DNA from 3 places in the Yersinia canariae genome. Region 3 is predicted to be linked to each of the others. Evidence: predicted binding sites of a transcription regulator. Region 3 holds the regulator's gene; each other region holds the start of a gene.

Region 1 (11,281 bases), 2.2 Mb from region 3:
AGTATGAGTGATGCATGGGTTCCATTGGTTGCAAACAGATTAAACATCAAGGCAACCAATGCCGCCCCTGATGTCTGCCCTAATAGGCGCGCAGTGCCCAGCATCCCACTGGCTCCACCGCTACGATGTTGTGGTGCAGCGGAGATAATCGTGTGGTTATTGGGGGCCTGAAACAGGCCAAAACCGGCACCGCACAACACCATACGCCAGATGATGTCTACATCACTGGGGTCGGCTGGCAGCACGGCCAACAGGAATAAACCACTGGAGAATACCGCTAAGCCAATTCCGCCCAGTAATCCGGCATGATAACGCTCAACTAATCGGCCGGCGATCGGCGCGACTACCATGGTGGCGAGTGGCCATGGGGTTAATAGCAGCCCGGTGGCAACTTCATCACGCCCCAACACGGTTTGCAGGAAGAAGGGCAGTGAAACCATTGCCAGCATTTGTGCGGCAAAGGAACAAACGGATGTGCCGATCGACAGCGCAAAGATAGGAATGCGCAGTAAATCGACCGGCAATAATGGGAAGGGCTGGCTGAGTTGGCGGCGCACAAAGAAAAAGCCGATGACCAACAATGCTATCACTTCGGCGGCAATCAATGTCGGGCTTTGCTCTTGAGCAAAACCACTGATAGCGGTTATCAGTAAACCAAATGTCAGCGCATTCATAATGCTACTGGTGATATCGAAACGGTTACCGTTGCTTTTCATATTGTTGGCTGGCAAATACTTCATGCCCAGCCCCCAGGCGACCAATCCGATGGGCACATTAATGGCAAATAGCCACTGCCAAGATGCAACTGACAGCACTGCGGCGGCAATTGTTGGCCCGGCGGCGGCAGAGACCGCCACAATCAAGGCATTAATGCCAATCCCTCGGCCTAACTGTGCTTTGGGATAAATAATGCGGATCAGGGCGGTATTTACACTCATCAACGCGGCGGCACCAAACCCCTGCAACACGCGAGCCAATGTCAGCGTCCATAAGGAGTCGGACAGGGCGCAAAACAGTGATGTCACACTAAATACCAGTAAACCGGCTTGATAAACCCGCCGATAACCAATGATGTCACCTAATGACGCCATCGAAAGCAAAGATACGGTAATGGCTAGCTGATAAGCATTCACTACCCAAATAGACGTGGCCGGGCTGGCATTCAGGTCACGGGCTATCGTGGGTAACGCGACGTTGGCGATAGTGCCGTCCAGCACCGCTATCATGATACCTAAAGCAATAACGAATATTGCAGCATAGCGCTGAGGAACCGGCATTCCATCGGTGACAGGTGGGGTCATAGGTTTTGTCTGTAAAAATAATAAGGTAGGTGAATCGTTCTATGCTAACGGCTATTGTGTTTGGATGCATCCTTGCAAGTCGGGTTATTTGTAAAAGACCTTTTTACGACAAAATATATTCACAGCAGACTATCATCGGTGAGAGGTCGGAAAGAATTTCCCTTTCGGGTTAGATTAACAACTTGATAATGACCATAATTTGTTAAAATCAGTAAAAATAGAACCGCGATCACGGAAAAATGAAACATCGTTTCTATAATGTGAGATAGTATAAGCCGAACAGGTTCCCCTGCGGGCAAATTTTAATTCTCTGATGATTTTAAGGACTTTCCGGATGGCTAAAGGTAAACAAATCCCCCTGACATTTCATACTTATCAGGATGCCTCTACCGGTGCACAAGTTACACGGCTGACGCCTCCAGATGTGACTTGCCACCGTAACTATTTCTATCAAAAGTGTTTCACCCGTGATGGTAGCAAACTGTTGTTCGGCGGCGCTTTTGATGGCCCGTGGAACTACTATTTGCTGGATCTTAACACTCAGGTGGCAACACAACTGACAGAAGGGCGTGGCGACAATACCTTTGGTGGGTTCTTGTCTCCAGAGGATGATGCGCTGTTTTATGTCAAAGATGGCCGTAATCTGATGCGCGTTGACCTTGCCACCTTGGAAGACAGTGTGGTTTATCAGGTGCCGGAAGAGTGGGTCGGTTACGGCACTTGGGTGGCAAACTCAGATTGCACCAAACTGGTTGGCATTGAGATCAAACGTGAAGATTGGCAACCTCTGACAGACTGGAAGAAATTCCATGAGTTCTATTTCACCAAACCGTGCTGCCGCTTGATGCGCGTTGATCTTAAAACCGGAGAATCTACGGTTATTCTACAAGAAAATCAATGGCTTGGCCATCCGATTTATCGTCCTTATGATGATAGCACCGTGGCGTTTTGTCATGAGGGGCCGCATGATTTAGTGGATGCCCGCATGTGGCTAATCAATGAAGATGGCAGCAATATGCGCAAGGTGAAAACCCATGCGGAAGGTGAAAGCTGCACACACGAATTCTGGGTGCCAGATGGCTCAGCGCTGGTGTATGTTTCTTATTTAAAAGGCAGCCCGGACCGCTTTATTTACAGCGCTGACCCAGAGACGCTGGAAAACCGCCAATTGACTTCAATGCCAGCCTGTTCACATCTGATGAGTAACTATGATGGCTCGCTGATGGTTGGCGATGGTTCTGATGCACCGGTTGATGTCCAAGATGACAGCGGATATAAGATCGAAAATGATCCTTTCTTGTATGTTTTCAATATGAAGAATGGCACTCAGCATCGCGTTGCTCGCCACGACACCTCATGGAAAGTATTTGAAGGTGACCGCCAGGTCACTCATCCACATCCTTCCTTTACACCAGATGATAAGCAAGTCCTGTTTACCTCTGATGTTCACGGTAAACCTGCCTTATATTTAGCCACATTACCTGAGTCAGTCTGGAAATAATTGAATTTTGCACTAGCCTCTTTCTTGGAAAGAGGCTAATTTGCTGTCTGCAAGGCTTTTATCCGATTATTCACATTGGTTTATTGCACAGTCTCGCGACTTCCCTTTATAATAAAACCACTGTTCTATTTTTTTTAAAACATATTGTTTTATGAAACACAGAAAACTGAGTAGGGTAACAAAAAAATGGCTATTGCAGATTTAGATAAACAGCCCGACTCTGTTTCGTCGGTTCTGAAAGTTTTTGGCATCTTACAAGCATTGGGTGAAGAACGGGAAATTGGTATTACCGAACTTTCTCAGCGTGTAATGATGCCTAAGAGTACAGTGTACCGCTTCCTACAGACCATGAAGTCCTTGGGATATGTTGCCCAGGAAGGCGAATCAGAGAAATATTCCCTGACTCTGAAGTTATTTGAGTTAGGCGCTAAAGCATTACAAAACGTTGATTTGATCCGTAGTGCGGATATACAAATGCGTGAATTATCCAATGAAACTCGTGAAACTCTTCACTTGGGTGCTTTGGATGAAGACAGCATTGTTTATATCCATAAAATCGATTCTATGTATAACCTGCGGATGCATTCTCGCATTGGTCGTCGTAATCCACTGCACAGTACGGCAATTGGTAAAGTACTGCTGGCATGGCGTGACCGTGGTGAAGTCGAAGAAATCTTGTCTCATATCGAGTTTACTCGCAGCACCAAACATACTTTGGGCAGTGCCGCAGAACTGTTGCCGGTGTTGGACCAAGTCCGTGAGCAGGGCTTCGGCGAAGATATTGAAGAGCAAGAAGAAGGTTTACGTTGCATCGCAGTCCCTGTTTTCGACCGCTTCGGCGTCGTAATTGCCGGGTTAAGTATTTCATATCCGACATTGCGCTTTTCTGAAGACAGCAAGAGCGATATTGTGAAATCTTTACATCGCGCAGCACGCAATATTTCAGAGCAGATGGGCTATCGCGATTATCCTTTCTGAGGAAATCACTTAATAGGGTAAATACTGTATAATTATTGGATATTTTTAATCAGCTGTTAATTATAACTATTTATTCCTTCCCATCCCAAACGGCTCCTCTTATCAGGAGCCGTTTTTTTATTGTTGGAGAGTCGGATACACGGCGAGGCGATATGAATAGATTTTTGCACATAAGTATTATCTGGTGATATTAGTTATCATTTAAATATATTGTTGAGGGACCATTTAATTCAGTGGGTTCACTATAACCGTGCTTAAGCATAATTATAGGGAGAAAGAGAATGAGGAAGTTATTAAGCACAGGGCTATTACTGCTGCTGGCCGGTTGTAGTAGTTCTCATCGTGATAATCCGCATCAATTGATTGACCGCGGTGAATATAAAGTGGATACCAGCATCCCTTCAATTGCTCAAAATGCGCGGGTGAGGTTTTTGGTTCTTCACTATACAGCAACAGATGATGCTCAATCGCTGAAGATACTGACTCAAGATGGCAATGTCAGCGCCCATTATCTGGTCAAAACGCAGCCTGATAGCATTGATGGCAAACCCGTGGTTTTGCAATTGGTTCCTGAGTCTCAGCGCGCCTGGCATGCCGGTGTCAGTGATTGGCATGGGCGCAGTAGCCTCAATGACACCTCGATAGGTATTGAAATCGTCAATAGGGGGTTCACTGAGAAGATGTTGGGCAGGCAGTGGTACCCTTACAACGAATCACAGATTCAATTGATTGAGCGGCTAACCAAGGACATTGTCGAGCGTTATAATATTGACCCGACAGATGTTGTTGCTCATAGCGATATTGCTCCCCAGCGAAAATCTGATCCCGGCCCCTTGTTCCCATGGAAACGTTTAGCTGAGCAGGGTATCGGTGCCTGGCCAGATGACGCGACAGTGACAAAATATATTGATGGCCGAAATAAAAATCATCAGGCTTCTGTTGCTGTCATCCAGCAGGCGTTGGCTCGCTATGGCTATAAGATCCCACAGACAGGTGAGCTAGATGATGAAACTCGCCAGGTCATTAAAGCATTTCAGATGCACTTCAGGGCGCAAGATTTCAGTGGTGTACCGGATGTAGAAACGGAAGCGATTGCGTTGGCATTAGTCGAAAAGTATCGGTCTGTTGGCCCTTAACTCTGCCGGAGTGCGGGTTGCTGCGAATGGTTAAAAAACAAAAAAGCCAGTCACTGCTGACTGGCTTTTAATGATTCACAAGTGATAGTTATTGATGGGCTAAATCGCCATCATCATCACTGTTGAGAATCTCTTTATCTGTTTGTTTCATCAATTGACTGGTAATGGTGCCCGCAGTCATTGAACCACTCACATTCAATGCGGTACGGCCCATGTCAATCAAGGGTTCAACTGAGATGAGCAAAGCAACCAATGTGACCGGTAAGCCCATCGCGGGTAATACAATAAGCGCTGCAAAGGTCGCACCGCCACCCACACCGGCTACACCGGCGGAACTGATGGTGACAATGCCGACCAGTGTGGCAATCCATATTGGATCTAGCGGGTTAATGCCGACGGTTGGGGCGACCATCACGGCTAACATGGCCGGATAAAGACCTGCACAACCATTTTGGCCGATAGTTGCCCCGAAAGACGCTGAGAAGCTGGCGATAGATTCAGGTACACCTAAGCGGCGAGTTTGGGCTTCTACATTCAGTGGAATACTGGCAGCACTGGAGCGGCTGGTAAATGCAAACGTCAGTACGGGCCAAACTTTGCGGAAGAATTTCAGTGGGTTAATGCCGGTGAAGGACAACAGCACGCCGTGTACCACAAACATAATGGCCAGACCCAAATAAGACGCGACAACAAAACTGCCCAGCTTGATGATGTCTTGAATATTAGAACCCGCAACCACTTTGGTCATCAATGCCAGTACGCCGTATGGTGTCAGTTTCATCACCAGACGCACAAGTTTCATTACCCAGGCTTGCAGAGTGTCGATAGCCACCAGTACCCGCTGGCCTTTTTCCACATCATCTTTCAGTAATTGCAAAGATGCTATACCAAGGAATGTTGCAAAGATAACCACGCTGATGATTGAGGTTGGGCTGGCACCCGTCAAGTCAGCAAACGGATTTTTCGGGATAAAGGACAGAACCAACTGAGGGACTGTCAAGTCAGTCACTTTGCCGAGATAATTGCTTTCAATAGCACTTAAACGCGCGGATTCTTGTGTGCCTTGCACCAGGCCATCGGCAGTTAAACCGAACACAGTAGTGACCAGGACACCGACCAATGCTGCGATTAATGTCGTGAACAGCAATGTGCCAATGGTCAGTACACTGATTTTACCCAGTGAAGATGCATTATGCAGTTTGGCCACCGCACTCAAGATAGAGGCGAATACCAATGGCATAACAATCATCTGTAATAATTGCACATAGCCATTACCGACAATATTAAACCAAGTGATAGACTCTTTTAGCACTGGGTTTTCTGCGCCATAGACCCATTGCAGCCCCAGACCAAATAGCACACCCAATCCCAGACCGGCCAAAACTTTCTTGGACAGACTCCATTGTTTATGCCGGGTTTGTGCCAATAGTAATAGCAGTGCTACAAATAACAGCACGTTAATCACAAGCGGTAGGTTCATCCCCAAATCTCCAAATTATTATTTTAAATACTGGCTTTCTATTCTATTTCTATTTTTATCTAGAATAGAGCCAGGCACAGTCAACTGTGCAATTAGCCGCGTATGTTAGCAGTTCCTCAGTAGGCTCACTTATATCCAAAAAGAATGTTATATAAATTTTTGCCATTATTTGTATGGAATATATTCAATTAGGTGATTGTTTGCCCATCAAAGTGTGATCACAATCTAAAATTCTTCAATTGCTCCATATAGGATAGCAGCGGAATGGTGGTGTCAGTTTGCCAATAGACGGAAAAACAAACTAATAGAACACATAATACGCGTTCTAACTGATTACCTTTCTGTGGGCGTAGTATTGGAATACAAAAACGCCAACGGCACGGCCATAGAAGTGGGACACCGGCCGGCGTAATCATATCGGCCAATAGATGGCTGAAATAGCCAATAATCATCGCGTGGAATGCATCAGCAGGAATAATCCAATCGCGGGAAATATCCATTTGAAATAGGGCAATGCCACCTATCACGGCCAACAGGCTATGAGTAAACCCGCGATGACCAAATGCGCGAGCAATAGGGGCTGATATCCACTTTAGTCGCTGACCAAGGATTGATTTTGGGTGATCAATATCTGGCAGCAAGGAGGTTAACAGGGCGCCAGGTATTATATGCCACCAGTCGCCATGTGCCAGTTCAGGTGTGAGGCCGACTTTCTTGGCAAAAATAACGCAGGCGACAGAAAAAATAAGGTGTCCTTCCCCTGTCATACTTGAATTCCGAATCTGTAGCTGTTGATTTATCCAGTATATGAGATTTTTCCTGACATGAATAGCCGTTACGCTGTAACTAAATGTCTCTTTTTACGTGGTTTAAGGCAGTGTCATTGAACTTGAGGGTTTGTAATGAAAGCGTCGGGGGTTGGGCTGAAATAGTGAGGTTAAGTTGGGCGACCCGCGATGCTAACAATGGTATAGGCCGAAAAAAGGGGAAAAGTGACCGGGAGTCAGCTTTTCCCCAAAGTAATACGGGTATGGGCATAATTACAAATAATGATGAGGGTACTAACAACTAAACTTTTACTAATAACTAAACTTTCACTAATAACGGCACGTCTATTTATAAGGCCAAAATTAGAAGCTGTACTGCACGCCTACACGGTAGCGAGTTTGACGTTCGTCAGTGGTTTTGCTACCCGCAACATTACCGATAGCAACATAAGGCTTCCAGTTTTTATCCCATTTGTAAGCCACTTTCAGATCATGACTCCATTCTTCTTTCTCTTTATTAGCCAGAATTTCGTCTTCAGATTTCTTGTAGTTCAACTCATATTCAGCGGAATAGTTTTTCAAGAAGTTATAGGCAAACAACATAGTGAACTCATGGCCTTTCTCTGTTGCTTTAGTCTGAGCAGGCTGGTTACGTTTGTAGTATGGGCGGTAACGCAGCGAGGTTGAGAAATCATCAGTTAAGGCCACTTTTCCGCGCAGGTAAGGGCGGTAGTTATTAGAATCAGAAGAAGACTCTAATGAGAAACCAGGCTCCAGTGAGAAGGTTTTATTGAATTGATAAACATAGCTGGCAACCACTTCGGTACCATTACTCACTTGCTCATTGAAAGGTTTATTTGGCGTGGTATCAGAGCTGTGCTGGCCCCATTTACCTTCTAAAGACAAACCAAAGCCATTTGCAAAACGGTTGGAAATCAGTAAACGATCTTTGTGATCAGATTTACTGGTATCTTTCATTTCGTGCCGGTAGTCAATTGTTGTTGCAACAGAACTAAAGCTGATTACAGATGCCACTGCAAGAGTCAGTAATTTAAATTTCATTTTTATATAATCCCAGGGTTATGGTTATCTAAATCAAAAGTCATTAACAAATCTATAAAGAATCAACATACGACTGAAAAACAATTCCAACAACAAGGAAACGATGTTTCATTTATTGTGAATGCACATTCTATTTATATTGGTAAATATTTATGTGATCCAGATCTGTCTTAATGATTCTTTTTTTAAACAGATATTAAATTGTGATGTCGATCTTAATTGGTAATTAATTTTCACAAAAAAATAGCCCCGCCAAATTAATGACAGGGCTAGGGTGGATACTTAAGTTAAATTAAATGACTTTATTAACGCATAGCGCGTTTAAGAATACGGTCACCTTGTTTGTTAAAGTATTCTGCAGTCTCTTGTACGGTCTTCTGACCATAATCGATATATTGAATTGCATCACCGAACAATGAAACAATTTGCGGGTCATCAAAGTATGGTGAAGTTGTCATTTTATGTGGCAATTCCAGCGCCATATTTAAACCGGCAACAGAAGGATCTTCATCTTTAATGACGCCACTGGCACGTAATTGAGTCACCGCCGTAGCACTTAATGGCACGCCACGTTCCAGACCTAATGCTTCAACCCCTTCTTTACTATTAAGTAAGAAGTTGATTAACATTGCACTTTCTTGTGGATATTTAGTTGATTTACCAATGGAAAGCATCTGTGCTGGTTTAAAGAATAAACCGGCATCTTTTGCCCCTGGCAACATTGGATATGGGCCAAGCACCAGTTTAGCTGGTTTGGTCAAGTTATCGGAATACTTAGTTATAGTGGAGTTCCACATATAAGTACCCCCCCATTCACCATTAATCCACGGCTTCATTTCATACATATTACTCTTGCCGAATGAAGCATAGTATTTGGTGGATGGCATAACATGACTATCTACCATGGTTTTATACATGGTAAAGAACTCAACCCACTGTTCAGGCGAATAAGCGAATTTCTTATTGGCTTCATCAATAGTAGGAATGTTATATTTTTGTGTCATGTAAGAGCGGATTAACGCTAAAGTATCCTGATGCTCTAATACCACTGGATAATATTGGTCACCCAGTTTTTCTTTAAATACTTTACCCGCAGCAAGTAATTCATCCCAAGTTTTAGGATATTCTACGCCAGCTTTAGCCCAGGTTGCATCATTAAAATAGAAGATACGCGCAGTGACTGAAATTGGAATACCATTCAACTTGCCATTAACGGTAGTTTGTTGCAGTTCTTTTGGATCAAATTGCGCTAAATCCAATTGTTCTTTTACGCTAAACAAATTATAGAAGCCGGTGCCGTCTTTAGAGAAAATAGGCAGCCAGTTCCAGTTAGTTTGCATAACATCAGGTTCAGTACCACCGGCAATCTGTGTTGTCAGACGAGATAAGTGACCATCCCAACCGGTGTATTCTGCTTTAACATTAATATTCGGATGCTGTTTATGGAATTCTTCTAATGCTTTCAATGTTACTTGGTGACGACCGTTACCGCCCCACCATGACATACGCAAATTAATCTCGTCCTGCGCAGCAAAGGCTTGATGTGATAATAGTGCCAGAGTGGATGCTATCAGCGTGTGTAGGATCGCTTTTTTCATTGGGTACTGCTCCTGTTAAAGAGAGATATTTTTTTCTGTTTTTGCATCAAAGATATGGCATTTATCCATATCAAACTGGAAGTACACGGTGCGATGCAGACCATTTTCAATAATAGGTCGTGCTTCATCAGACGGCAGACGACAGGTCAGCTCAAAGTCATCAACTTTGATATACATAAAGAATTCGTGACCCATGTTCTCCACGCGCACTAATTCACCTTGTGAGTGATTATCAGTAAATGGATTCATAGACATGCTGACGAATTCAGGGCGTACACCAAAGAACACTTTTTCCCCGGCGTGGGCAGCGACTTTGGCTTGCTGTCTTTCATTCAATACCAGGGTGTATTGACCGACTGTCAGGCCAATTTTCCCGTCTTTTTCTACCAGCGTGCTCGGTTTGATATTCATTTCCGGCGCGCCGATAAAACCGGCGACAAACATATTGGTAGGGTAGTGATAGAGATTATCTGGGGTATCGACTTGCATAATATGGCCCAGTTTCATCACACAGATTCGGTCGCCCATGGTCATTGCTTCAGTCTGGTCGTGGGTTACGTAAACTGTGGTTGCTGCTTTACCGCTTTTTTTCAACTGCTTATGTAAATCTGAGATACGAATACGCATGGAGGCGCGCAGTTTGGCGTCCAGGTTCGATAATGGCTCATCGAACAAGAATACATCGGGCTTTTTAACAATGGCGCGACCAACCGCTACACGCTGTGCCTGACCACCAGACAACTGGCGCGGCAAACGGTCAAGCAGGTCTTCAAGTTCTAAAATTTTCGCTGCTTCAGCAACTTGCATTTCAATTTGGTCTTTTGGCAGCTTGCTCAGCTTGAGGCCAAAAGCCAGGTTTTCTTTCACGGTCATGTGCGGATACAGCGCATAGTTCTGGAACACCATGGCAATACCACGTGATTTTGGTGCCAGATTATTGACTACCCGATCACCAATTCGCACTTCACCATCACTGATAGTTTCCAGCCCGGCCAACATACGCAGGGTCGTGGATTTAGCACAGCCAGATGGCCCAACAATCACCATAAATTCGCCATCATGGATCTTCAGATCAATGCCATGAACTGCGCGGAAACCGTTGGAGTAAACTTTGCCTAATTTATTGAAAATGACTTCAGCCATGATAAATCCTCTATTAACCTTTAATTCCGCTGCTGGTTACGCCTTGCACGAAGTAGCGTTGAGCCAGGAAGAAAACAATGATGGACGGCAGAATGGAGATGCTCGCCATTGCCAGAATTTCGTTCCAAGGTGCGCCTTCGGTCACGTCAATTGACATCTTAAGAGCCAGCGCTATCGGGTACTTATCTACGCTGTAGACGTAAATCAGCGGGCCGATAAAGTCGTTCATTGACCACATGAACTGGAACAATGCCACGGAGATAATGGCCGGCTTCAAGATTGGCACTACCACGTACCACAACACTTGGAAGGAGT
Region 2 (11,281 bases), 2.2 Mb from region 3:
TCTGATGCAGTAGGGCAGGCCAGTAACAGGTTTTCTCGTAATGTACTGCTAAAAATGTGCACCCGTTGGCTGACTACTGTCATCATTTGGCGTAGCGCGGTTTCATCATAGCTAGCTAAATGTTTCCCATTCAGCGTGATAATGCCTTTATTTGGATCCCATGCTCGCGTTAATAATTGTAATAGTGTGGATTTACCACAGCCGGTACGGCCTAATAGCGCAATATGCTCCCCTGCGGCCAGTGACAGCGATATATCCTGCAAAACAGGTAATGGCTGCTGTGGGTAAGTAAAACTCAGCCCTGTCACTTCTAGCGCTGCTTGTGAGATTGCTGCCGGCCCGGCCACTGGGAATGTCACTTCGGGTTTTTGTTCCATCAATTGCCCAACGCGGGTCGCGGACGCAATAACCTGCCCTAAGTGTTGGAAGGCGCCCGCAACCGGTAGCAGCGCTTCAAATGCTGCTAGCGATGTGAAAACAAACAAAGCCAGTAATGCACCGGGCTGGCTGTCACCACCTATTCCGGCAGCGGCCAGCCATAAAATTAATGTTACCGTCAGACCTGAAGCGAGAATCATTAAAGCTTGTGCCAGACCAGCCAAGGATGCCTGTTGTTTTTGGCGAACCATCCAGCATTGTTCAATCTCTTCCAATGAAGTTCGAAAACGGTGTAATGCACCGAAAACCAACAGTTCTGCTTGACCCTGTAGCCATGAGGTTAATTGTGAGCGATAAAGCGCGCGTAACTCCGTTAAATCACGGCCAATAGGTTTTCCTGCACGATAGAAGATAAGTGGCACTAGCAATAACAACCCTAGCAGGATGGCACCGAGTGTCAGGGCTAAACTGGCATCGATATAACTCAGACCAAATGTGACGGCTGCAATGATGACAATGGCAGCAACCAACGGTGATATTACTCGCAGATAGAGATGGTCGAGTGTATCGACATCGGCAACGAGGCGGTTCAGCAACTCGCTTTGGCGAAAGCGAGCAATACCCGCAGGGGAAAGTGGCAATATTTTCTGGAATGCAAAAACTCGCAGATGTGCCAACACTCGGAATGTCGCGTCATGACTGACGACTCGCTCGGCGTAGCGTCCTGCTGTTCGGGTAATCGCAGCGCCCCGAACACCCGCCGCAGGCAGCAGATAGTTAAAGGTATATAATCCTGCTGGACCAGCAATGGCGGTACCCGCAAGGAACCAACCCGATAAAGTGAGTAGTCCGATGCTGGCGAGTAATGTGACGATTGCTAGCAAAATACCCAGGCAAATTAGGAACCAATGACGGCGATACAACGCCAGAAAGGGGAGAAGTACTCGCATGATTAAAGCTCCTCATTGCGGTGGGACAGCAGATTGGCAAATGAACCTGCAGACTGACTTAAACTGGAGTAATCACCTTGTTGAATTAAAAGGCCTTTATCCATTACCCAGATTTGATCATACCCCAGAGTATCTTCTAACTGGTGAGTAACCAGTAATGTGGTCTGCTTACGGGAGGCTTCTTCTAGCGCTTTCATTACCAACTGTTCGCTATGGGCATCCAAACTGGCAGTTGGCTCGTCTAGCAACAAGAGCCGGCACGGGTTTAGCAAAGCTCTGGCAACAGCAATTCGCTGGGCTTGGCCAACAGAAAGGCGTGCTGAATGGTCACCGATTTCAGTACCCAGCCCTTGCGGCAAGTCATTTAGGAATTCATCAATGTAGGCGCGCTTAATCGCCAGCTGTAGCTGATTATTATCAGCATCGGGTTGGCCCAACACTATATTGGCTACCAGTGTTTGCTCCGGTAAAGTCGGATTTTGCCCGACCCAACTTAACTGCTCACGCCAGGTTTTAGGATCCAGTTCACGCAATTCAATATCGTTGACTTTTAATGAGCCACGGTAGGGTAAAAAACCCAGTAGCAAGTTAAGTAATGAGCTTTTTCCCGCACCACTTAGACCGACAATAGCCACTCTTTTGCCCGCCGTTAGGGAGAACGTCAGCGGCCCTGCTAAACGAATACCTGTAGGGGACAAAACTTCCAGTTCATTCGCTTCCAGTCTGATGGCATCTGTGCCATCCAGTATTTTATTGCCTTGACCAATAACCTCGCTTTCACTGCTTAAAAATGTCACCAGGGACTCAGCAGCGCCAACAGCTTGTGCTTTGGCGTGGTAAAACGTCCCCAAATCTCGCAGTGGTTGGAAGAATTCGGGTGCCAGAATCAAAACCAGAAAACCAGCAAACAGTGATACACCAAGGCCATAACTACCAAAGTTTAATTCTCCCAAATAGGAAAAACCAAAGTAGACAGCAACAACAGCGATGGATATGGCGGCGAAGAACTCCAACACCGCAGAGGAGAGGAAAGCCATTCGCAGCACTTCCATGGTGCGCCGGCGGAAATCCTCCGAGGATTCGCGAATTTGATCCGTTTCTGCTTTGGCGCGGTTAAATAGTCGCAAAGTATCCAAACCACGCAGGCGGTCAAGGAAGTTACCACTTAGACGAGCTAATGCTACAAAATTTCGCCGGTTAGCATCGGCTGCGCCCATTCCCACCAGCGCCATAAACAAGGGAATTAGTGGCGCGGTAACAAATAAAATTAAGCCTGCTGCCCAGTTTATAGGGAAAACAGCAATTAGAATCAGCACTGGAATAAAGACAGCTAAATACATTTGTGGCAGATAGCGAGAATAGTAATCCTGCATATCTTCAATTTGTTCCAGAATAATTGTCGCCCAACTTCCCGCAGGTTTGCCTTTTACCCAGGCAGGCCCAAGTTGCTCTAACCGGTCTAACACCATTTTGCGGATCTGCTGGCGCACCTTCATGCCGCAAATAAATCCCACGCGTTCACGTAACCAACTGATCACAGCCCGGACGGCGAAGGTCCCCGCCAGTAATCCAAAATCAGTGACCAGTGCTGTGCGGGGGACTTTGTCAATAATCAAAGATTGCAGCAAGGTAGCCAACAGCCAAGCTTGAGCGATAATCAATAACCCACTGAGGAGGCCAAGTAACATGGACAGGCGGAGCCAACGTTGCGCGGGGGCGCTTTGTTTTTTCAGCCAACGAATCAACTCATACTGTCTTGTTTTATTCATCGGGCAATTTATCTGCACTGAGTACGGGGAAACTTCAAAAAATGTTTGTCATCTCTAAAGATGGCAAACTGGTGAGGGCCAATATTACCTCGTCATGCTATGAGGTGAAACCATAATGCTTGTGATAGTCGCCGCATTAGTCGATATCTATAATTTGCTGTTTTTCATTGACATGTAGATATAAAAAATTAAGGAACAACAGAAACCAAAAACGGGCGGCTCACGTGTGTGTCAGCTGCCCGTCTGTATTAGATGAAACTGTGATATCAGATGCCAAGATCAATAGGGATTATTTATCGTTAGCTAATCCATCCAGATAGCGTTCGGCATCCAGTGCGGCCATACACCCGGTACCCGCCGAGGTGATAGCTTGGCGATAAATATGATCCATAACATCGCCTGCCGCGAAAACTCCCGGAATTGAGGTTTGCGTAGCATTACCCTGAAGGCCTGATTGCACTTTGATGTAACCATTTTCTAATGCCAACTGGCCGGCAAAAATAGCGGTGTTAGGGCTATGACCAATAGCAATGAATACACCCGCGACGGCGAGTTCTTCGGTTTCATTACTTTTGGTGGACTTCAGACGCACACCTGTTACACCCATATTGTCCCCCAGCACTTCATCCAATGTTCGGTCAGTGTGCAGCACAATATTGCCGTTTTTCACTTTCTCCATCAGGCGGTCGATAAGGATTTTTTCTGAACGGAAGCTATCACGACGGTGAATTAGATGAACTTCAGCGGCGATATTTGCCAGATACAACGCTTCTTCAACGGCCGTATTGCCGCCGCCGACCACGGCAACTTTCTGATTACGATAGAAAAAACCATCGCAGGTAGCGCAGGCTGAAACCCCTTTGCCTTTGAATGCTTCTTCCGATTCCATCCCGAGATAGCGTGCGGATGCGCCTGTCGCAATAATTAATGCATCACAGGTGTATTCAGCACCATCACCAAATAGGCGGAATGGGCGGTTTTGTAAGTCGACTTTGTTGATGTGGTCAAACAGAATTTCGGTCTGGAATTTTTCTGCATGTGCATGCATCCGTTCCATTAACGCCGGGCCGGTCAGACCTTCCGGGTCACCGGGCCAGTTTTCGACCTCAGTGGTGGTGGTCAATTGACCGCCTTTTTCCATTCCGGTAATCAATACAGGTTTCAGGTTGGCGCGCGCCGCATAAACTGCCGCGGTATAACCTGCAGGGCCAGACCCTAAAATAATCAATTTGCTATGTTTAGCCGTGCTCATGAATACCTCTTTCCCACAATGGCGGACAATGTTAGCGATTGTAGGGAAATTCGTGCATTAAAAAAAGCAGGCAAAAATGTTGTTAGCGATTTTTTTGATAGGTCATACCTATTTAATGAACTAAATGTATTAAGAATCGACAGTTAGCCAGTAAATAAAATCAAGCTGGGCATAAATTAGACCAAAATTGATTTCTACGTTATGGGCTAAATAGTCTTAAAAACCTTTGACCCTATAAAGAATGTGGCTTGCAAGCCGATTATTCAAAAAAAGCTGACAACTTACTCATGCTCTTTTGCACCATTTTCTAGCAAATAAATGGTGAAAAAATAGGTAAGAGAAGGGGGCTGGGATTTTAATTCTGGCACGTTCTACTGATTTAACTTCTTTTACTTTGACAATCGGCTGTGCATTTGCGAAAACATCATAGGAAGAAGAAATTATCTGCGCGCCATAATTTCAGATTTGGTATCAGTGATACCAAGCGAAAACCCTGGAATGTTTTCGATTAATACTGGATGGCATGTGGAGTATGTTCTCGAACAACTGTAGGGGGGAAGTTTCTACAGGTGTTCGTGATGCGCTATCTCTTCCTCAACGCTAATAATCATCGAGTACCTCGCATACAGTTGACAGACAGGGTGTGAGATAACAACGTGTTGATATATTTGCATAAAACAGGCTGCGGGTCGTGGTTTGCAACAAGCTGAAAATCTATTGCTGATTAAGGCATGTCGCAGACTCAAGGAAATTAAGAGAGACTATAAGATGATAGATAATAAAAAACGCCCGGGGAAAGAGCTTGATCGTATAGATCGTAACATCCTCAATGAATTACAAAAGGATGGGCGCATCTCTAACGTTGAGCTTTCAAAACGAGTAGGGTTGTCACCAACACCATGTCTGGAACGGGTTCGCCGCTTAGAGCGTCAGGGCTTCATTCATGGCTACACCGCACTGCTTAATCCACAGTATTTGGATGCATCACTGCTGGTTATCGTTGAGATTACTCTGAATCGTGGCGCTCCGGATGTATTTGAGCAATTTAATGCCGCTGTAAAAAATCTTGAGGAAATTCAAGAGTGTCACCTGGTTTCCGGCGATTTCGACTATTTGTTGAAAACCCGCGTACCGGATATGTCCGCTTACCGTACTTTACTCGGTGAGACCTTGCTTCGCCTGCCGGGCGTTAACGACACCCGTACCTATGTGGTCATGGAAGAAGTGAAGCAGAGTAACCGCCTTGTGATTAAAACGCGGTAAACAGGCAGGTGCAAAACCTGAGTAATTTGGTTACACTCCTGTTTATTCATACAGTTTCAACGCCGGGAGGGTTCTCGGCGTTGTTACTCATACCAGTTAACAGGAACCTGGAGAGCCTTTCTTGAGCCAGGAATATACAGAAGATAAAGAAGTTACTTTGAAAAAACTCAGCAGTGGGCGTCGTTTGCTTGAGGCTGTTTTGATTGTAGTAACGATTTTGGCAGCCTTCCTAATGGCCGCGCTGCTCAGTTTCAATCCTTCAGACCCGAGTTGGTCGCAAACCTCATGGCACGAGCCTATCCATAATCTTGGCGGCAGTGTTGGTGCCTGGATGGCCGACACGCTGTTCTTTACATTTGGCGTCCTGGCTTATGCCATTCCCGCCATTATGGTGATGTTGTGCTGGGCGGCATTCCGTCAGCGTGATACCAGTGAACATATTGATTACTTCGCACTCTCGCTGCGCCTGATTGGCACATTAGCGCTGATTTTAACGTCATGTGGATTGGCAGCATTAAATATTGACGATCTCTACTATTTTGCCTCCGGTGGTGTGATTGGTAGTTTATTCAGTAATGCTATGTTGCCGTGGTTCAATGGTGTTGGTGCGACCTTGACGTTGCTCTGTATTTGGGCCGTTGGCCTGACGCTCTTTACAGGTTGGTCATGGTTGGTCATTGCTGAAAAGATTGGTGGGGTCGTCTTAGGTTCGTTGACATTTATGACTAATCGCTCACGTCGTGAAGAACGTTATGACGATGAAGATGATGATTATCCGCTTGATGATGCCAATTCTGTTGAGCAAGATAAAAGTGCAGTAGCCAATAAAGTTGTCGCGGGTGTAGCCGCGGCTACCGCGCTGGCGGCAAATTCAGCCCATGCAGATGACGACGATGTTTTGTTCTCTGCACCATCAGTAACCGATACACCTGTCAGTCCTCTATCCGATGCGGCAATACTGGCTCCGAGCGGTGAAAGCGCGGCTGAAACCAAAGATAACTATGACCCATTATTGAGCACATTACGTGCGACAGATGATGGTGATCAGTCTGTATTATCTCAAACAGAGAGCTTTTCAGAACCGACTATCAGTCACAGTACAGCACCAATGGTTGATACTAAGACAGAGACACCGCCGCTCTATTCGTTTGAAATTCCACAAGAAGCGACCTCGCCAGCGCCGACTCGTATTGCTCTACCGATTGAACGACCTGAGCCTCAGCTGGGTTCATGGGATAAACCAGTAACACCGGCGAGCCATTCACCTTTTGATTTTTCTGCGGCACAGCGCCATAGCGATCAGGTGGAAAATACCTCTTATATGAATCCGGGATTAGGCGCAGATACTGATAGTCTGGCCGCTCTGGGGTCAGCCAGTCGCCCTGAGTCTGCTGCGGGTATTGTGGCGGCAAGTGCAGCCGCCGCTACGTTTATGCCAGCATTTACTGCTATCAGTGATAGCAGTTCGCAGGTTAAACAAGGTATAGGGCCGGAGTTACCAAGACCCAATCCTGTCCGTATCCCGACACGGCGTGAGCTGGCATCCTATGGTATCAAGCTCCCGTCTCAACGTATGGCGGAGCAGGAGCAACGTGAGCAAGAAGTGCAAACTCCACAAGCGCCTGAGACGCCGTTCACCGCAAGTGTTACATCTGAAGATGATGATGCATTAGAACAGGCAATCTTGCGTAAAGCCTTTGCTGATCAGCAATCCGAGCGTTATGGGCAATCAGCGACTGCGGGAGTGAATACTTTCTCAGCGGTAGAGCCGGAAGATGAACAAGCCTTGCAAGAGGCAGCCTTGCGACAAGCTTTTGCCGCGCAGCAACAACATCGTTATGGTGCAGATCATGGTGAAAATCGCGAGTACGAACCCGCTGCTGTTGAAGAGATGCAGCCTGTAGACACTCGCAGTGCCTTTACATTCTCGCCTGTTGCCGATCTGATTGATGAAAGCCCGCGTGAGCCTTTGTTCACGCTTTCTCCGTATGTTGATGAAACCGTACAGTCAGCAACCGCGCAAGCCACCTCGGCACCTGCGCAACCTGAGCAGGTAGCGGCCTATCAGTCATCGGGTGCGCATCAATCTCAACAAGGATATTCAGGTCAATCAACACCCGTACAGCCAATGACCTCTGCGCAACCCACTTCACCTGTGCAGCCAACCCCGGCGATGGACAGTTTGATTCACCCATTCCTAATGCGTAATGACCAGCCGTTGATCAAACCGACAACACCATTACCTACGCTGGATTTACTTTCTTCTCCGCCAGCGGAAGAAGAGCCCGTTGATATGTTTGCTTTGGAGCAAACTGCTCGCCTGGTTGAAGCGCGCTTAGGTGATTATCGGGTGAAAGCAGAAGTTGTCGGTATATCTCCTGGGCCAGTGATTACTCGCTTTGAGTTAGATTTAGCGCCAGGCGTTAAAGCTTCACGTATTTCTAATCTTTCTCGTGATTTGGCACGTTCACTATCTGCCATTGCTGTGCGTGTGGTTGAAGTCATTCCTGGCAAACCTTATGTCGGGCTTGAGCTACCCAACAAACATCGTCAGACCGTTTATTTACGTGAAGTTCTGGATTGCGCCAAATTCCGTGATAACCCATCTCCTTTAGCTATCGTGTTGGGTAAAGACATTGCTGGGCAACCCGTCGTCGCTGATTTAGCCAAAATGCCACACTTGCTGGTGGCGGGTACGACCGGTTCTGGTAAGTCGGTTGGTGTTAACGCAATGATTCTCAGCATTTTGTATAAAGCGACCCCAGATGATGTGCGCTTTATCATGATTGACCCGAAAATGCTGGAGTTGTCAGTGTATGAGGGTATTCCTCATCTGTTAACCGAAGTGGTTACTGATATGAAGGATGCGGCGAATGCATTGCGTTGGTGTGTTGGTGAAATGGAGCGGCGCTATAAGCTGATGTCCGCATTGGGTGTGCGTAACCTCGCGGGATACAACGAGCGAGTTGCCCAAGCTGAAGCTATGGGGCGGCCAATTCCAGACCCATTCTGGAAACCCTCCGATAGTATGGATATCTCACCGCCAATGTTGGTGAAATTACCTTATATCGTCGTCATGGTGGATGAGTTTGCTGATCTGATGATGACGGTGGGCAAGAAGGTCGAGGAACTGATAGCCCGTTTAGCACAGAAAGCCCGTGCTGCCGGTATTCATTTGGTTCTGGCTACTCAGCGCCCGTCAGTAGATGTCATTACTGGTTTGATTAAAGCTAACATCCCAACCCGTATCGCATTTACGGTCTCCAGCAAGATTGACTCACGTACAATCCTTGACCAAGCCGGTGCAGAATCGCTATTGGGTATGGGGGATATGCTGTATATGGCGCCTAACTCCTCAATTCCAGTGCGCGTTCACGGCGCTTTTGTTCGTGATCAGGAAGTACATGCTGTTGTTAATGATTGGAAAGCTCGAGGTCGCCCTCAATACATTGAGAGTATTCTTAGTGGTAGTGACGAAGGTGAAGGTGGCAGTCTTGGTCTGGATAGTGACGAGGAATTGGATCCGCTGTTTGATCAGGCGGTGAGTTTTGTTCTGGAGAAACGCCGTGCGTCTATCTCCGGGGTGCAGCGCCAATTCCGTATTGGTTATAACCGTGCGGCACGTATCATTGAGCAGATGGAAGCTCAGCAGATTGTCAGTACCCCGGGACATAACGGTAATCGTGAAGTTTTAGCGCCGCCGCCACATGAGTAATACCTTTTATCGAAACAGTTAACATAGAGAGGGCCGCTTTGCGGCCCTTATGCAAAGAAGCGCAAACTCCGCATTTATCAGATTAATATGCTAACGCGAGGGAAATGCTTCAGCTAAAGTGCATAAGTTTATGGTATGCATTCAGCTTGCCGGTCATAGACTTAAACGGCACATAGAGTGACAATATACTCGCTCACTGAATCCGCCTTTGTGGCAGCCCATTAGGGCGCAATGAATTTTATAAGGTATGTAGAATAATGAAAAAACTGCTTGTTGCTTGTTGTCTGTTATCGGGTTTAATTTCGGCTTCAGCGCTGGCAGATGCCAGTTCCGATTTGCAAGGTCGCCTGAGCAAAGTGAACAGTTTCCATGCTAATTTTTCGCAGAAAGTGACCAGCTCAGATGGCGCAGCAGTACAAGAGGGTGAGGGTGAATTGTGGGTGAAACGGCCTAATCTTTTTAACTGGCATATGACTTCCCCCGATGAAAGCGTCCTGATTTCTGATGGTGAAACACTGTGGTTCTATAACCCGTTTGTGGAGCAAGCCACGGCGACCTGGCTGAAAAATGCTACGGGCAATACGCCATTTATGCTTATCACCCGCAATAATCCAGATGATTGGAAACAATATAATGTGAAGCAGAAAGGTGACGATTTTGAGCTGACACCTAAAAGCGCAAGCGGCAATTTGAAGCAATTTGCTATTACCGTGACGCCAACGGGTACAATCAAAAGCTTTACTGCGGTTGAGCAAGACGGGCAGCGCAGCGCTTATATACTGAAAGGCCAGCAAAATAGTTCAGCGGATGCGAGTAAATTCAAGTTTACCCTACCAAAGGGCGTAACGCTGGACGACCAGCGGCAGTGAGGTCAGTGTGAGTAATATGTCCCTCGATTTTTCCCAAAATGAGTTTCAACCACTGGCCGCGCGGATGCGGCCTTTGACGTTGGAACAGTATATTGGCCAGCCGCATTTGCTGGCTCCGGGTAAACCGTTACCACGGGCAATCGTTGCTGGGCAATTACACTCAATGATTCTTTGGGGACCACCGGGAACCGGTAAAACTACCTTGGCCGAAATTATTGGTCGCTATGGTCAGGCGGATGTTGAGCGTATTTCTGCGGTAACCTCTGGTATTAAAGAAATTCGTGAGGCGATTGAGCGCGCACGGCAGAATCGTGATGCGGGGCGCAGGACAATTTTATTCGTCGATGAAGTCCATCGTTTTAATAAAAGTCAGCAAGATGCTTTTTTGCCTCATATTGAAGATGGCACTATCACTTTTATTGGGGCCACGACAGAAAACCCTTCATTTGAACTAAATTCGGCATTGCTCTCCAGAGCCAGGGTCTATTTGCTGAAAGCTCTCACCGCCGCAGATATCGAAAAAGTTATTGACCAGGCGATGTCAGACAGCAGCCGAGGTTATGGTGGGCAGAATATAAAACTGCCAGATGAAACCCGCCGAATGATGTCTGAATTGGTGGGTGGCGATGCGCGTCGGGCGTTGAATAGCCTTGAAATGATGGCCGATATGGCAGAAATAGATGCCAATGGAACCCGGGTATTGACGCCTGATTTGTTGAAAGAAGTGTCGGGCGAGCGCAGTGCGCGCTTTGATAACAAAGGCGATCGTTACTACGATTTGATTTCAGCAGTCCATAAGTCTATTCGTGGATCTGCACCTGATGCAGCGTTGTATTGGTATGCACGAATTATCACGGCGGGCGGTGATCCGCTTTATGTTGCCCGACGTTTATTAGCCATTGCGTCGGAAGACGTCGGTAATGCTGATCCTCGCGCGATGCAAGTGGCTATATCTGCGTGGGACTGTTTTACTCGTGTTGGCCCGGCAGAAGGTGAGCGCGCGATTGCTCAGGCAATTGTTTATCTGGCCTGTGCGCCGAAAAGTAATGCTGTTTACTCGGCGTTTAAAGCCGCAATGCAAGATG
Region 3 (11,281 bases):
ACCTGCCAACGTTGACGATTAATTCCGGGGCACTCAGGGGCAGTACCAAACCATAATTTCTCAGAGACAAATGAACATTGTTCATATGTTAAGGATATGATGCCATGGCCTGTTGCTGCTAATTTATTCTGTAATGCATATTCAAATGATGCGACATAACTGTCACCAAGAACAACCCAACTTTCATCACCAAACCTACATGCTTCCAGGGGACTTCTATTTATGCACTCAATTGTTTTCTCACCCGAAAAATAATTTGCATCTTTAGTCTTTCCCATTAGACGCCTAAACTCAGGGACTTTAAAATCCTCATACATTTTTTTGGCTAAAGGAGACATTAAACTGTCGGTCTGATCAGCAGAGCTGTTCTTAACTAATACAAATACTGAAAACACGATTAAAATTATCGCTGATACGGTCATCGAGATCAATTTCCAGCGGGAGAGTTGTTTTTTCCTAAATGGTTTTTCAATGACATAAAAAGATAATATGGATAGAGCTATTGATAATAAAATCAATATGATGGATATGAAAGTGCTAATTTCGCCTATTTTAATTCTATAAAAAACAAATAATGGTTGATGCCAAAGATAAATAGAATAAGATATCGCCCCGATAAAAATCATTGGTTTAAGTGATAAAAAATAAGAGGCGGCATCTTTCTCACGAGAGAATAATACTATTAGGCAAGTCCCTAACACAGGTATTAATGTAATGACGGATGGATGCAGCATTCCATCATCAATAAATACAATAGACAAAATTATTAAGATAAACCCCACTATAGGGAGTGTTTTATAATAAAACTTACTAATATTAAGCTTGTTTTCTAAAATAATAATAGCAACAATACTTCCCGCCATCAGTTCCCACATTCTACTCGGTAACATATAGAATGCAAAGTTGGGCTGGCGGTAGGCTAAAATGTTAGACAATACTAATGAGAGCAAAAAAATGAAACATATTATAGTTAGTTTTTTATCTTTAAATCTCTTAAATAACCAGATGCATAAAAAAGGGAAAATAAGATAAAATTGCCACTCGACAGACAAACTCCAAGTATGCAGCAATGGTTTATATTCACTGGAATCTGATACATAAGTATCCTCACCAAAAAAATATAAATTAGACACAAAGAACAAAGATGCCAATAATGTTTTCACATAAACAACAAGACTATCAGGCAATAAAAAATAAAAGGCCAAAACAGAAGATAATAACAACACAATAATCATTGCTGGCAGTATTCTTTTTATTCTTCTAATAAAAAAATCTTTTAAAGAAAAAACACCAGTATTCATTTGTGAAAAAATTATTGTTGTGATCAGGTAGCCAGATAATACAAAAAACATATCTACACCAAGGAAACCGCCCTTGAATACCTCATAACCGAAAAGTGAAAATTTAACGTGATATAAAAGCACGGATATCACTGCAACAGCCCTTAAACCATCTAACTCCGCCCTGTACTTTGTGATATCAGAAGACATTCTCATCTCTACAAAAAATAGTTTATTTATTTTCCCATAGCAAAAGCCCTTTTACAATATCCTAACAAACGTAGATTGTAAAATACCATTACTTTGAGTCATTTATACATCCTGATTTTTTATTGGCGTGGGCATTAACACTGCTTGAAAGTTTTACTTTTAATTAATTTAACCTCAAAACAGACGCCAGTGGTTTAATCTCAGAATATGTCAATAAAGGGATATTGAGCAACAGGTTAATATGATAAAATCTGTTCCATTCAAATACTGCGGGATGAAATCATGAAGCCAACCAACCTGGAAAAGCTGCTTGCTCAGGCTGAAAGTCTGTGCCAACAACGTAACGTCCGGCTGACACCGCAGCGTCTTGAAGTATTACGCTTAATGGCAGAACAACCTGGCGCAATCAGTGCTTATGATTTATTGGACCTGCTCCGAGTTTCCGAGCCACAAGCTAAGCCGCCCACTGTTTACCGCGCATTAGATTTTTTGCTGGAGCAAGGGTTTATTCACCGCGTCGAATCAGCCAATAGTTACGTATTGTGTCATCATTTTGAAGAGCCAACTCATACCTCTGCGCTATTTATCTGTGATCGCTGCAAGATTGTGACTGAACGCCCCACGATCGGCATTGAAGAAGCTCTGGCGCTGTTAGCACAACAATCTGGTTTTACCCTACGCCATAGCGTGGTAGAAGCCCATGGTTTATGTACTGAATGCGGGAAGGTCGAAGCATGTGAAAGTCACGATCATTGTGATCATGACCATTCTATTGTAATAAAAAAGAAATAACTCTGGCGGATAATAATCTGACTACCGGTAGAAAGTCGGTGGGTTATACATTGTCTGAAGATATGAAAAATTAGAATACTTAAAAAGTAACGCATATTAAATACGACACATCCATGTGTCACATCGATATAAAATTATAAATAAACAGAATGTTTTTATCATTAACACTCTCTTTTATTTCATCGTAACAACCATGTGAAAAAGTATATTAATACTTCACATTCTATAAGTTGAAAGGTTCGATTAATTTATATCGATATTAGGTTAATTCCATTTAACGCTGCTACCAGCGATATTTGCTGTGGTCTTCCCAAGCTTTAACTTCTTTCTCGGCTTGCTCTTTTTGATAGCCGTATTTCTCCTGGATTTTACCCACCAGCTGGTCACGCTTACCTTCAATAACCGTCAGGTCATCATCAGTCAGCTTACCCCATTTCTCTTTCACTTTACCTTTAAACTGCTTCCAGTTACCGTCGGCTTGATCTTTATTCATAATATCTCCGTCAACTTGGTTTTTGGATATGTTTAATTTAATACGGCAAGTAATTTCAATTTATAAATATTTTATTTATATTAGTCATTCTCAGACATAATTTAAATATTATTGCTTCGCTTACCGTATGAATAACTATAGCAGAGGATGCTGACAATTAAAGTCTAATTGATATTAATCACTGCTATTAGGGCAATAAATTAAAAATAAAAATAAATAATATGCAGTTAAAACAGTAGGTAATAGCTTATTATCGGAATGCTCTCAAACTAAATAGGCTAAATATTATGAGGGTTAAAAGAGTCATATACCCTTCTTGTCGAAGGGTATATGTGTAGCATTAAAATCAGATCCAGTCGCCATTGCGGATAACACCAACAGCTAGCCCTTCAATAGTGAAATTTTGCTCACGCAGATCGACGACAATTGGCTGGAACTCACTGTTTTCTGGCAGAAGCTGTACGATATTACCCTGTTTTTTCAGGCGTTTTACCGTCACTTCATCATCAATACGCGCAACGACCACTTGCCCATTACGCACATCCTGAGTTTTATGCACCGCCAACAAGTCACCATCCAGAATACCAATATCTCTCATCGACATCCCATTAACCCGCAGCAGAAAATCTGCACTCGGCTTAAACATGGCAGGGTCGACTTTATAATGCCCTTCGATATGCTGCTGCGCTAACAGTGGCTCACCTGCCGCGACTCGGCCAATCAGTGGTAAGCCGTCTTCCTCTTCCATCAACAGACGGATGCCACGGGACGCGCCGGAGACAATCTCAATAACACCCTTACGGGCCAGTGCTTTTAAATGCTCTTCAGCGGCGTTAGGAGAGCGGAACCCCAGACGCTGCGCAATTTCGGCACGGGTCGGTGGCATACCTGTTTGCGATAAGTGATCGCGCACAAGGTCGTAAACCTCTTGCTGCCTGGTAGTAAGTGCTTTCATTCCGCCCCCTGTTTGTTTATACAGTCTTGCTGTGAGTATATACAGCTATGCGGGTGTTGGGAACCAAAGAGTGAATAAAAACAGGGATTAATCACTGTTTACATCAACAGCGTTGTTAGCCGTATTTTTAACCGACATATTGCCAGAGCACGGTTATCCATATAAAGAGCGCCAACATGATGGCCAAAAACACAGCGGCAGACCCCATATCTTTGGCTCGGCCCGACAATTCATGGAATTCACTGCCGATGCGGTCCACCACAGCTTCAATCGCACTATTAATGACTTCAATAATGATCACTAACACCACGCTCGCGATCAATAAAATGCGCGCGATAGCATCTACATCCAGCCAGAAGGCCAGTATGATAGCGAGTATGGCAGCCACAGATTCTTGGCGAAATGCGGCTTCATTTCTCCAGGCTGCAACTAAGCCTTTCACAGAATAACCGGCTGCTTTATAAACTCGGGTTAATCCTGTTGATTGATTTGCCATATTTTATTGCCTTTATCTTAAGTTAATGATGATTTTTGCCGCTTTCTGTTGTCTCATCACCACAGATCTCAAAACCAGTTTCTGGTATCCTTGCGACGAATTGCTAACAAGAGGCTTCATGTAGTTATGTCAGGTTGGCGTAAAATATATTACAAGTTACTGAATTTACCGCTAAAAATGCTGGTAAAAAGTAAGGTTATTCCGGCAGATCCTGTGACTGAGTTAGGGTTAGACCCGTCTCGTCCTATTCTGTACGTTTTACCTTACAATTCTAAGGCTGATTTGCTGACTTTGCGAGCGCAGTGTCAGGCGCAGGATTTGCCCGACCCATTGATTCCATTGGAAATCGATGGCGTGCAACTTCCCAGCCATGTCTTTATCGATAACGGCCCACGGGTGTTTCGCTATTACGCCCCTAAACAGGAATCAGTAAAGCTATTCCACGATTATTTGGATCTGCATCGCAATAACCCGGAGCTGGATATCCAAATGCTGCCGGTTTCGGTGATGTTTGGTCGCTCTCCGGGCCGTGAAGGCCATGGAACGCCACATCTGCGCGTACTAAACGGCGTAGAAAAATTCTTTGCCGTATTGTGGCTGGGGCGCGATAGCTTTGTGCGTTTTTCGACCACAGTATCACTGCGCCGGATGGCCCGTGAGCATGGTACTGACAAAACTATCGCCCATAAACTGGCACGCGTAGCGCGGATGCACTTCTCACGTCAGCGCCTGGCCGCGGTTGGCCCGAGTCTGCCGGCCCGTCAAGACCTATTCAAAAAGCTGTTAACATCCAAAGCGATTGAAAAAGCGGTCGCAGATGAAGCCCGTACCAAGAAAATCTCCCATGAGAAAGCGCAACAAAACGCCATTACACTGATGGAAGAAATTGCCGCCGACTTCTCGTACGAAGCAGTGCGTCTGTCCGACCGAGTGTTGAGTTGGACATGGAACCGCTTGTATCAAGGGATTAATGTCCATAATGCAGAGCGCGTGCGGCAGTTGGCGCAGGATGGTCATGAAATTGTCTATGTGCCTTGTCATCGCAGCCATATGGACTACCTGCTGCTCTCCTATGTGCTTTATCACCAAGGGCTGGTACCGCCGCATATTGCTGCTGGTATTAACCTTAATTTCTGGCCTGCTGGCCCGATTTTCCGCCGTTTAGGTGCTTTCTTTATCCGCCGGACCTTTAAAGGCAACAAACTCTACTCAACAGTGTTCCGTGAATATCTGGGTGAATTATTCACCCGAGGCTATTCAGTAGAATACTTTGTTGAAGGCGGGCGCTCACGAACTGGCCGTCTGCTGGAACCCAAAACTGGCACCCTGTCGATGACAATACAGGCCATGTTGCGCGGCGGCTCACGCCCAATCACGTTAGTGCCCATTTACATCGGCTACGAGCATGTGATGGAAGTAGGAACTTACGCCAAAGAGTTACGGGGCGCGACCAAAGAGAAAGAGAGTCTATTGCAGATGCTGCGTGGTTTGCGCAAGCTGCGCAATCTCGGTCAGGGCTATGTCAACTTTGGTGAACCAATCCCGTTGACCACCTATCTCAACACTACTGTGCCGCAGTGGCGTGATGCTATCGACCCTATTGAAGCACAGCGCCCAAGTTGGTTGACTCCAGCTGTGAATGATTTGGCCGGTAAGATTATGGTCCGAATTAACAATGCGGCAGCCGCCAATGCTATGAATCTGTGTTCCACCGCATTGTTAGCCTCACGTCAGCGCTCACTAACCCGCGAGCAGTTACTGGAGCAACTCGATTGCTACCTGCAACTGATGCGCAATGTGCCTTATGCGAAAGATGTCACTGTGCCGGACAAAACGCCGGAAGAGTTACTTAATCACGCCTTGAATATGAATAAGTTTGAGGTGGAGAAAGACACTATCGGTGACATTATCATTCTGCCACGGGAACAAGCCGTGCTGATGACCTATTATCGCAATAATATCCAGCACTTACTGATGCTGCCATCATTGATTGCCAGTATGGTGATGTACCATCGCCGTATTACGCGCGCAGAATTATTGCGCCAAATCGGCATGATTTATCCAATGTTGAAAGCCGAATTGTTCCTGCATTACAGTAAAGAACAATTACCACAAACACTGGATACATTGGTGGATGAACTGGCTCGCCAGCAGTTGATTTGCGATAAAGGGAATGAGTTGGTGCTGAATCCGGCCCGCATTCGCCCACTGCAATTACTGGCCGCCGGTGTACGCGAAACTCTGCAACGCTATGCCATTACGTTGTCGTTACTCAGTGCAAACCCCAGCATCAACCGGGGGGCGCTGGAGAAAGAGAGCCGTATTATGGCGCAGCGCTTGTCTGTTCTGCATGGGATTAACGCACCGGAATTCTTCGATAAAGCTGTGTTCTCAACCTTGGTGGGCACATTGCGCGAAGAGGGCTATATCAGTGATAGCGGTGATGCCATTCAAGAACATACGCTGGAAGTTTACAACATGCTGAGTGCGTTGATGACACCGGAAGTGAAGCTGACGATTGAAAGTGTCAGTATGCCGGCTGAAACCAATAATCTACTGCCTGAACCCGAGGCAGAGGATAAAGAAGAGAATTAATGCCTCGCAGCACTAAGCAAAAGTAATAAATAAAATGGCCGGATGACGAATCTGGCCATTTTTTTGACTGTTTGCTAGCGGTGCGTTGATTACAAATAGCTGATAAAAATTCCTAAGAACAGCACCAATCCCACGTAATTATTATTCAAAAATGCGCGAAAACAGGGGTCTCGTTCACGTCCGGCAATCATCTTCTGTTGGTGGACAAACAGTGCGCCAGCCAGCAGGATTGCCCAATAAAATGCGCCACCTAAATGCATTAACCAACCAATCGCCACCATTAATACTAATGTCGCCAGTTGCAGCAAACCGATAATCAATTTGTCATGCTGGCCAAATAAAATGGCAGTCGACTTAATACCAATCTTCAGATCATCATCGCGGTCAACCATGGCATATTGGGTATCATAAGCTACCGTCCAGCAGATATTGGCGAGTAATAACAACCAGCAAACCAAAGGTAAGCTTTCACTCACGGCGGCAAATCCCATCGGAATTGACCAGCCAAACGCCGCGCCCAACACCACCTGCGGCAAATGTGTTACCCGCTTCATAAAGGGGTAAACCCAAGCCAATGCCAGCGCCGCCAGTGACAGCCATATGGTCATGCTATTGAGTGTTAATACCAACCCAAACGAGAGCAATACCAAGACGATAAACAGAATTTTGCTTTCTTTCTCACTGACGAGGCCACTGGGTAAAGGTCGTGAAGCCGTGCGTTTCACAAAACCATCAATACGCCGGTCAGCGTAATCATTGACAACACAACCGGCGGCGCGCATGAAAAAGACACCCAAGACAAAAACAATCAGTATTTTGGTGTCAGGAATACCTTGCCCTGCCAACCATAATGCCCACAGTGTTGGCCACAACAGCAACAATGAGCCAATGGGTTTATCGACCCGCATCAAACGGCAATAAACCCGCCATTTGCTCTGAATATGACTTCCCTTCAATTTCTCACTCTCCAAAATCTCCCCCCCCCTTAAATTACATAAAGCGGCGAGGCCGGTAAAAAAACTTCAGTCAATAACAGAGGCTTACCTGACAAGCGCAGCAACGAGCGGCGCGCCCAAAGTTCATCCTGTCGCCCAACTTGAATATAATCCCGGGTTAAATTGTTGCCACCAAATAAATAGCGTCCAAGGGGTAATGTTCCCAAATCCACCAGCGCCTTATCAGGGCCAGACAGCGTTTCTTCTGGGATAACCGTGCGACCCAGTAGCCAAGGTTGATTATCACCACACAAGACTATTTCGCGTAACCAATAGCGCTGACTTATCGGCAGATGCTCAGCATCTTCCCCTAACTCATCACGCGTAATAAAACACGCCCGCTGGGGTTCAACATGAACCTGCTGGCAATGTTGCTCAAAACGCCGGGTCATCGATCCCAATTCCATCAGCCAATCAGCGACATCAGCAGGAATATTTGGCGACTCAATGGCACACCATTTGATAGGTTTTAAAATTGATGCATCGCCGGTAGACATACGGCCCGCTCCCTGCCGAGGATAAAACAGTCATCCCCACAATTGGTGACTGATAATGAATAAACAGTTAAGCATTGTAACGCAGATTGGGTATCCGGTGACATCAGGTTGCCTTTTAATACGATCACAAAAGAAAGTCACTTCACATCGCGCGATTTCTTATTATTGCTTAATCTGGGGAAGTCAGTCCCTTATAACGGATGATTGCAGCACCAGTGTCAAAACGTCGACTAGACGGCCTGAAATACATCTCAAGTAAATCTGCTGCCTCTTGCCCTGAAAGGTATTTTTTGTTTCCCTGAGTGATGAGTTCAGGAGTCAGACTTTCATAAGCCGTTCTTATCCAAGGATCTATTGATTCCAACCACTCTGCATTTCTTAAATTTGTATCAAAAACATATAACCCTTCTTTATTGGCGGTTTGCACAATGGTGATAACATGTGTTCTTTCAGGGAGAAATAGAATGCTTTCGCCGGGTTGCAACTGACTAATTTCCGCCTTTATCACATTTAAATCAAATGGATAAACATTCACTCTTTCCGGAAAAGATTGGATGGTTTGTTTAAAGGAACTCAGAGAATTTTTGGGGTCATTCTGAAATATTGAAACCTCTATTTCGATACCTTCTTGTTGAAACTGCTCAAGAAATTCATGTAAAAACTTTCCGGAGCTTGTTGAGGCGGCCACATTTTCACGTAACGGTTCAAAAAATTTCTCCGCTAAACTTATTTCGCCAGTATTCAGGTAAGTGAATATGCCGGATGAAGTTAAAACACAAGGGTTTTTCCCTTGGCAAGCATGCCTTAATGCGCTCTCCTCCAACCAATCAAAGTCGGCATTAGTTAATAAGTGAGTTTCGGTAAAGCGATTAGGTGCCCCTCCCGGTAACCGGCCCGGTTTGATAAATTCAGGGCCTTCTTTCAAAATAACGCCCATATCCTGGCCGGTGGCTAAATCAACGGCCCAATAAGTACCGCCGCCACCTTGTCTGACCCAAACGTCACGTGACCCACTGGGTACTGATGGGTCTTTAAGCCGAACTTGCTGTACTTCAATGAGTTTTCCACGCGAGTTTTGTATCGCCTGCCGAATCGGCTCACGGGCCTCTTCGGGTGGGTTTATTTCAGTTTCAGTCTCATGCTGCGCGACTTTCGGGGTTTCATTCGCAATAACCTCATCTCCTCCCGCCAACACACTGGGAGATAGCGTAGAATCAACAGCTTGCGGGGAATTCTCTAGCATTTTCACTCCCCTTTCCATGCCCCTAAGCTGGCCAGCCTCCATCATCATAGCCGTCATTCCTGCGGCGATACCCTCTTTATCATTGCGGTAGCGCGGCCCTTCAACTCGGGCAATAGTACACATCGGATTCGGTAGCGGCACTTTACAAACCCAATGATTTTCCAAGGATTTCCAGGCATTGCCCCAAAAACGTGTATTCTCAGATTCCGGCTGATAGGCCTCAGCAAGAGTATTGATTTTATGTTGTAACCGACTGCTCTCTGGCCGCTCTCCACTATCAATTAATGCTTCAATGGCCTGCGCTCGAAGTGCCGGATGACCTTTGATTCGAGCATAATATTCAGCTTTTTTCGCATCCAGCGTGTCAAAAACATTAATCATCCTGCCGTTATTGCCGGGTATCGACATATAGGCGACAAAGTGGTTGCTGGAATTTCGCCGCCGTTTAAATTCGTCAAAAGGTGAATCAAACTCTTTCTGAGCATAGCCATGCTGGAGATCCTGCCGATAGGTATATTTCCGAGGTAAATTAATGTCCTTGACCCCCTTTTCTCTCAGGATTTCTCTTATCGCCTGATTATCATCAAACGCGGCGGGAGGGTGGCGATAGGCTAAGCGCATGTCGAGATAATCTAATTGCCGTTCTATTTTTTGTTGATCAGTTTTATATACTCCGCGCAGCGCCAGAGTGTATAGCGGTGGGTTTAGTGCAAAAAAAGGGGCAATACTTTTGAGGTCCGACACAAACCTTGCTTGCTCCAAATCAATAGCTGTGCCGTCAATAATATTGTCAGCTAATTGTTGAAGTCGAATAAATGTACTTTGTGCCGCGTCAGGTAAATCAGACGCACCAATTTCCCCAGCAATATACTTGAATGCGTGGGCCATTTGCTCAACAGTCAGAGGCTCGACCTCATTAGACTGGCTGAAATGAGATAATAAGATAACCGTCGGGCTGTAGCGCATCCCGCCAGTTTGTTGTAAATGTATTTCTTCCTCGACCAATAAACCATACAGTTGCTCAGCATCCTTCCCATCCAATTCATCAATGGGTTTGCCTTGTAATTGATAATGTAACTTGAGTGTGGTTTTTAGCGAAAATGCCAGACCGCCGATGGGATGTTGGAAATCAAGAAATTGAGTAAAATCCTGCTGGCTACACGTATCAAAACCAACCAAGTTGCATCCTTGCAAAATCATCTCGGGCAATTGGTCCGTCAGATAGCTCCCTTGGGCATTTTTCGGCGCAAATCCATTGGCAAGATAAGCCGCCGGCGACTGCAATATCGCGGGAGGGGCATTCATCCCTTCATGAAGAACTCTTAACGCCTTACTGGCGCTCAAAACCGGCTGCCCCGGTGCATCCAGTTGGCCCATCCCCCAACCCGCTAATTCATTAGCAGAGATATCCTCTATGTCGCCATAGCGGTTCCCATAATGGGAATAGTTATAAAGTATTGCCGCCTGAAGTCGAATTTCTTTATGTTCAGGCCGATAAATTGAGGCGGCTAATTCAGCCAGAGTGGGCTGACTCTCTTGATGCAGCCACCAGACAAGGTTCAGGGCGGCGAGCGGGGTGAGCTCTTCGTCTGTGGACAGAGTCAGGCCTTTTTGGAACAACTTAAAAAAACACCCTCCGCTCCAGACTGGCTATCCGGGCTTTTTGATATCCTTGCTCGGTGGTTAACCCCGGTCTTAAATGCAGTAAATCATCCAAACTTTCCG

What was found. Region 3 encodes LexA, which represses DNA repair genes until DNA is damaged. Its sites were predicted from a motif close to TNCTGTATGTACATACAGNA; they were not measured.
Positions count from the first base shown of each region.
Region 1: a site for LexA is predicted at 7,183-7,202, ahead of F0T03_RS09725 (metal-dependent hydrolase). Genes of this name have one in related genera too.
Region 2: a site for LexA is predicted at 5,649-5,668, ahead of F0T03_RS08345 (DNA translocase FtsK 4TM domain-containing protein). Genes of this name have one in related genera too.

Region 1 is NZ_CP043727.1:2,099,270-2,110,550, forward strand. Features, by position in the region: gene F0T03_RS09700 (MFS transporter) at 1-1,301, opposite strand, end outside; gene ogl (oligogalacturonate lyase) at 1,636-2,802, shown strand; gene kdgR (DNA-binding transcriptional regulator KdgR) at 2,989-3,780, shown strand; gene F0T03_RS09715 (N-acetylmuramoyl-L-alanine amidase) at 4,062-4,916, shown strand; gene F0T03_RS09720 (L-cystine transporter) at 5,005-6,396, opposite strand; gene F0T03_RS09725 (metal-dependent hydrolase) at 6,615-7,163, opposite strand; gene F0T03_RS09730 (oligogalacturonate-specific porin KdgM family protein) at 7,527-8,225, opposite strand; gene F0T03_RS09735 (ABC transporter substrate-binding protein) at 8,531-9,823, opposite strand; gene F0T03_RS09740 (ABC transporter ATP-binding protein) at 9,839-10,966, opposite strand; gene F0T03_RS09745 (carbohydrate ABC transporter permease) at 10,980-11,281, opposite strand, start outside.
Region 2 is NZ_CP043727.1:1,788,159-1,799,439, forward strand. Features, by position in the region: gene cydC (heme ABC transporter ATP-binding protein/permease CydC) at 1-1,328, opposite strand, end outside; gene cydD (heme ABC transporter permease/ATP-binding protein CydD) at 1,331-3,097, opposite strand; gene trxB (thioredoxin-disulfide reductase) at 3,387-4,349, opposite strand; gene lrp (leucine-responsive transcriptional regulator Lrp) at 5,118-5,612, shown strand; gene F0T03_RS08345 (DNA translocase FtsK 4TM domain-containing protein) at 5,734-9,327, shown strand; gene lolA (outer membrane lipoprotein periplasmic chaperone LolA) at 9,585-10,196, shown strand; gene F0T03_RS08355 (replication-associated recombination protein A) at 10,204-11,281, shown strand, end outside.
Region 3 is NZ_CP043727.1:4,255,996-4,267,276, forward strand. Features, by position in the region: gene F0T03_RS19485 (acyltransferase family protein) at 1-1,490, opposite strand, end outside; gene zur (zinc uptake transcriptional repressor Zur) at 1,773-2,282, shown strand; gene F0T03_RS19495 (CsbD family protein) at 2,566-2,775, opposite strand; gene lexA (transcriptional repressor LexA) at 3,122-3,730, opposite strand; gene F0T03_RS19505 (diacylglycerol kinase) at 3,858-4,226, opposite strand; gene plsB (glycerol-3-phosphate 1-O-acyltransferase PlsB) at 4,353-6,821, shown strand; gene ubiA (4-hydroxybenzoate octaprenyltransferase) at 6,911-7,777, opposite strand; gene ubiC (chorismate lyase) at 7,807-8,313, opposite strand; gene F0T03_RS19525 (hypothetical protein) at 8,483-11,176, opposite strand; gene F0T03_RS21965 (hypothetical protein) at 11,178-11,281, opposite strand, start outside.